Glaciimonas sp. CA11.2: one gene and its partner. Each later gene encodes a partner of the first gene's protein in a complex. Links are inferred from orthologs where the notes say so. Each region holds a gene or a part of one and is shown on either strand. Other genes may lie near its edges.

Region 1 (2,772 bases):
AAGTCGGGCCGGTCAGTCATGCTGGTCGTGAATAAATCTGAGGGAATGAAGTACACCTCCGTCACGGCAGAGTTTTATGAGTTAGGCTTGGGCGATCCGTATGTCATTTCTGCTGCCCATGGTGATGGTGTTGCGGATCTGGTGGAAGAGTCGCTTGATCTTGCTTTTGCGCAGCGTCCTCCAGAAGTTGAAGAGCCGGTCAGCAATGAGAGAAGTATCAAAATTGCGATTGTAGGTCGTCCTAACGTCGGTAAGTCAACGTTAGTTAACACCTTGCTGGGAGAAGAGCGCGTAATTGCGTTCGACATGCCGGGAACAACTCGCGACTCTATTGAAATTCCTTTTGAGCGTGATGGCACCCAATATACGTTAATCGATACCGCCGGAATTCGTCGGCGTGGTAAGGTTTTCGAAGCAATTGAGAAATTTTCGGTCGTGAAAACGCTTCAGTCGATATCCGAAGCGAATGTGGTGTTGTTACTACTTGATGCGCAACAAGACATATCTGAACAAGATGCGCATATCGCGGGTTTCATTTTGGAAACAGGTCGTGCGTTGGTGGTCGGCATTAACAAATGGGATGGCTTAACCAGCGAGCGCCGCGATGAAATTAAAATTGATCTTGATCGCAAACTGAATTTTCTCTCTTTTGCAAAATTTCATTACATATCAGCTTTGAAGTCTACCGGTATTGCACCGTTGATGAAGTCTGTCGATGCTGCGTACGCTGCCGCGATGTCGAATTTGACAACGCCGAAACTAACAAGGGCATTGCTGGAAGCCGTCGAGCATCAGCAGCCGCGACGTAAGGGCTCAATCCGTCCTAAACTGCGCTATGCGCATCAGGGTGGTATGAACCCGCCGATCGTCGTGATACACGGCAATTCACTCGAAGCGATTGATGCCAACTACAGGCGTTATCTTGAAAAATACTTTCGTGAAACTTTTTCACTAATTGGGACTCCATTACGTATCGAGTTCAAGTCGGGGAAAAACCCGTTTGCACGTCCGGTAAAATAGTTCGTTGGCAGTAATGTGAGAAATCGTTTACATTCGTCATACACCACCGAGTCATACATAGAAGCTCCGTCAAATAAGGCGGGGTCTGTTTGACTTCTAATCACAACAACATAGTGGAGTAGCCATGAGTAATAAAGGGCAATTGTTACAAGACCCGTTTCTGAACGCCTTACGTAAAGAGCACGTTCCGGTTTCGATATATTTAGTAAACGGTATTAAGCTGCAAGGTCATATTGAATCGTTTGATCAATACGTTGTGCTCTTACGCAATACCGTCACGCAAATGGTATACAAGCACGCGATTTCGACTGTTGTTCCTGCACGGGCTGTGACGCTTAATCTTGAAGCAGACGCAGAATAATCAATCGCTGTCAGTTTGGGCAGCTATTCGACTCCTCCCATGCGCGCCGCACTAGTCGGCGTGGACTTCGGCAAAGGTGACTTTGCCGCAAGTCTGGAAGAACTATCCTTGCTCGCAAAATCGGCGGGGGCGATGCCAATCATCACCATCACCGGAAGGCGAGGGGCGCCGGATGCCGCGTTATTCGTCGGTTCAGGCAAGGCGCAGGAAGTTGCCGATGCTGTGCATGATGATGAGCTAGAGATCGTTATTTTTAATCATGCACTGTCCCCTGCACAGCAACGCAATCTTGAGCGCGTATTAAAAGTGCGTGTACTTGATCGGACGAGCTTGATTTTGGACATTTTTGCCCAACGTGCTAAGAGTCACGAGGGTAAAGTGCAGGTTGAGTTAGCGCAACTTCAACATTTGGCGACGCGCCTTATTCGAGGCTGGACCCATCTGGAGCGTCAAAAAGGGGGGATTGGTCTACGTGGCCCCGGCGAAACGCAACTTGAAACTGATCGTCGTCTGATCGGGGACCGTGTTAAGGCATTGCGTGGTCGGTTAGAGAAATTACATCGACAACATGCTACGCAACGGCGCGCACGTGGGCGCAGTAACGTTCCTTCAATTTCTCTGGTTGGTTATACTAATGCGGGAAAATCGACGTTGTTCAATGCCTTGTCCAAAGCCGGCGTGTACGCGGCAGATCAATTATTCGCGACGTTGGATACGACTTCACGAAAAATTTACCTTGGGGAAGGTGCCAATGCAGTGATTTCGGATACTGTAGGTTTTATTCGTGAGTTACCGCATCAATTGGTCGCCGCGTTCAGGGCAACGCTTGAAGAAACAATCCATGCAGATTTGTTGTTACATGTTGTAGATGCTGCCAGTCCGACCAGATTGGAACAGATCGAGCAAGTTAATTTAGTCTTGAAAGAGATCGGTGCTGATCATATTCCGCAGATTTTGGTGTGGAACAAGATTGATGCCGCTGAGTTGGAGCCGGGGATAGAGCGTAACGAGTATGATAAAATCCAGCGTGTTTTTGTAAGTGCTCAAACTGGCGCCGGTCTTAATTTAATGCGTCAGGCTATTACTGAATTTGTAACAGATAGCAACGCGGCGAGGGTCGAGCAACACCAAGGTGAGAATACCCAAGATTTGCAGTTAAAACGCCTCTAACGAGCATTCCAACCTATTTCTATACCGGATCACGATCGAATGCTTGGTTCTATATTAAAAAAACTTGGTGTCAAATTTTCGCTAAACGACCCGCAGTGGGGTCGTAATTCGCAAAATGACAACCAACAAAACAACGACGGCAAAAAGCCGAACAATGGCCCTCCAGATCTCGACCAGCTATGGCGCGATTTTAACCAACGTATAAATCGCTTTTTTGGTAA
Region 2 (3,104 bases), 3.2 Mb from region 1 along the record:
ATGCCGTAAAGGTGTCTTGGTAAAGACCAGCTGCAGCTGTTCATTGAAATCACAATCGCGAAGGAGTAAATATGCTGATGCATCAAGAGCCACCACCGGTGGAAATTCCACCCACACAACCCGTTCCCACATCTCCACCGCCGGTTGGCGATCCTGTTCCTGGCGGCCAACACATTCCCCTTCGGACTTGATCTGAGCAAGGTGGCGGCGTCATGAAAAACGTCGGACGAAATAAAAGGACGTAACCCATCTCCCCTGACACGAGCTATCTAGTCGGGGAGATGAGCCTATTTTTAATTTGCAATAGGTAGTGATTCGGATTCCCGCATCAATTCACGTGGGCTAGCTAATGCCAGTTTAAAGGCGTCAATTGCCTGCGTTAAAGTGTGCGCGTTGGTATCGATGAAAGAAGGATCGTGTTGCGGTACTGGTGCCAACGTGACACCTGCGGCCTCAAATAAAGCAGCGCCGTTACCCACTACCATTATTTGTTTGCAATGGCGATATTGGTCCCGAAGGAAATCCATCGCTTGCATGTTCTTCGTCCATTTTGCGGCGATATCAGTGCTATTGGCGTCGATGACCACGGCGTCGTAAAGCACTGACGGTGCGGCTTCCAGTGAAATTTCCACGTCTAGAAAATCGCCATCACTAGTCGCCACTTTGCCTAGTTGTGCTCCAACCAGCCTTGGTACTGCGCCGTCAGCAAGTAATGAGGCGTAGATTGTTCTCACAGTTGCACCTTCTACGCCTGTGGTAATCAGGATGGCGACTCTGCGTGTTTTGATGCCAAGTTCACCGGGCCGAAACGTCAGAGATAAAGCTGGAGAAAGCGCATACTCAGGTATCGGCAAATCAGACGCCAGCGGCATTGCTGGTGGCAATTCTAAACCCAAGCCATGTGCGACTGCGTCCGCAAGTATTGGATCAACGTTCACTAGCATCGATATCACGCGCACGCGCACTGCGGGTGTTTGTACGCGCGTCAATTCGAAGCGGAAAGCTGAGGCAATGTGTGCTTGTTCGGCTGGTGTCTGACTATTCCAGAATAATCGGGCTTGGGAATAGTGGTCAGCAAACAGCTCCGCTTTTCCGCGCACTTTATCGGCGGCGACCGGCTGCGGGAAGCTTGTAAAGCCACGTGCCCCGGCCTGGAACGGGCAACCGCCGCCTAAAGAGTTGGGTTCGTAACTGGCGCGACCACGATGTATTGCCTGGCGATGCATTCCGTCACGCTGATTATTATAGACCGGCGCTAGCGGTGCGTTGATGGGGATTTCATGAAAGTTGGGGCCGCCAAGGCGACTGATTTGCGTATCAATATAGGAGTGAATGCGACCTTGCAATAATGGGTCGTTGCTGAAGTCAATTCCAGGTACGACGTGCGCAGTGCAGAAGGCTACTTGCTCGGTTTCAGCGAAGAAATTATCGGGATTGCGATTGAGCGTCATTTTGCCGACGGGAATGACTTTCACCATTTCTTCAGGGACAAGCTTGGTAGGATCAAGTACGTCAAACCCAAACTGTTCGGCTTCTTCCTCAGTGAATACTTGCAGGCCAAGCTCCCATTCGGGATAGGCGCCAGCTTCGATTGCTTCCCACAAATCACGGCGATGAAAATCGGCGTCAGCGCCAGCAATCTTTACCGCTTCGTCCCATGCCAGGGAATGCGTCCCAGCAACGGGTTCCCAATGAAACTTGCAGAATACTGATTCACCTTCAACATTCACCAACCTGAATGTATGCACGCCAAAGCCTTGCATCATGCGCAAACTGCGCGGAATCGCCCGGTCTGACATAACCCACATCAACATATGTGTTGATTCGGGCATTAACGACACAAAATCCCAAAAGGTATCGTGAGCGCTTGATGCTTGCGGAATGCCGTTGTGCGCCTCGGGCTTCACCGCGTGAACCAGATCCGGAAATTTCATCGCGTCCTGGATAAAAAAGACCGGCATGTTATTGCCGACCAGATCCCAGTTGCCTTCATCTGTATAAAATTTGACCGCGAATCCACGCACGTCGCGAGCTGTATCGGCGGAGCCACGTTCGCCAGCGACGGTCGAAAAGCGGACGAAAACCGGCGTGCGTTTACCGGCTTGCGCAAAAGGTGCGGCGCGAGTTAAATCACTTAAGTCCTTATAAGATTCAAAATAGCCATGCGCCGCCGTGCCGCGTGCGTGGACGACTCTTTCAGGAATCCGCTCATGGTCAAAATGGGTAATTTTCTCGCGCAAAATAAAATCTTCTAATGCAGTCGGGCCACGCAATCCAATTTTAAGAGAGCTTTGGTTGTCCGCAACCGGCACGCCCTGATTGGTGGTGAGCGCTTGATTGCCCGCGTCGACGCGGACGCGATCGAGAGGACCGGAGGTCGGATTACCGCCGATTTGTGGGTGACCATCTCCCACCTTGGGCGATACAGTGTTTTCGGTTGTGGTGCTCGCGGTAGCTAGTTCGCCCGCAGGCTTGCCAACTGAACCGGTTTGCGGGTCGGGTGCGCCACTTTCGCCGTTTCCATATTCGGCCTGCTTGCTATCGTTATAGGGCATTTGCGCGGATAGGGCTTGTCCGCTAATCACCTTTTCGCGTAATTTATTCGGTAAACCATCTTTACTACCAACGCTGCTCGGCGGTGCGGCGTCTGATGGCCCTGAAATTGTACTGAAAATCGATCCGGCACCGTCCACTGAAGACGGATTTTTTTTGCGCGTCACCATTAGTTTTACCTCGCAATAAAAAGTAGGGAAATAGAAGTAGGCATAGGAAAAAGTACGTCAATTAAACGACCACCCTGGGGTGAAGCGGCACAGTTACTCACCTTGTGCAGCGGACTTTTCGATTCTGTAAAGGCGCAAAAACGCGCGCGCAAGATGTTGCCCGATTGAAGTAGCTTAGACTTCCGGGCCGAAATTGGTATAGGAAGAAACCTGATTTTTGTGTAGGAAATAGCCACGCGCACAGATGCGCGTGGCGGCGTTTCCGTCAACGCATGACGAATTTATGTCGAATTGATGTCGAAAGTGAACGCGATTGAAGATGATGATAGGCAATAGACGGAGATGTTACAGCAGATGACGGAGCCTTTTTATGTTGGTTTT

What was found. Proteins that work in one complex are often made in the same cells at the same time.
Region 2: the proteins of hfq (region 1) and RGU75_RS01940 are in contact, whole or in part, in a crystal structure (PDB 3VU3), measured with the Escherichia coli proteins. The link is inferred for Glaciimonas sp. CA11.2 from one-to-one orthologs.

What each region holds. Positions count from the first base shown.
Region 1 is NZ_JAVIWL010000001.1:3,615,460-3,618,231, forward strand. What follows is about bases 11-2,762. They hold hfq (RNA chaperone Hfq), read left to right. Parts: upstream 11-1,144; coding sequence 1,145-1,381; downstream 1,382-2,762. Other genes in these bases: der (ribosome biogenesis GTPase Der), read left to right, coding at 11-1,020; hflX (GTPase HflX), read left to right, coding at 1,421-2,551; hflK (FtsH protease activity modulator HflK), read left to right, coding at 2,591-2,762. Outside these bases: more of der, read left to right, coding at 1-10; more of hflK, read left to right, coding at 2,763-2,772. UniProt on the Escherichia coli protein: RNA chaperone that binds small regulatory RNA (sRNAs) and mRNAs to facilitate mRNA translational regulation in response to envelope stress, environmental stress and changes in metabolite concentrations.
Region 2 is NZ_JAVIWL010000001.1:454,999-458,102, reverse strand. What follows is about bases 9-3,092. They hold RGU75_RS01940 (catalase), read right to left. Parts: upstream 2,724-3,092; coding sequence 294-2,723; downstream 9-293.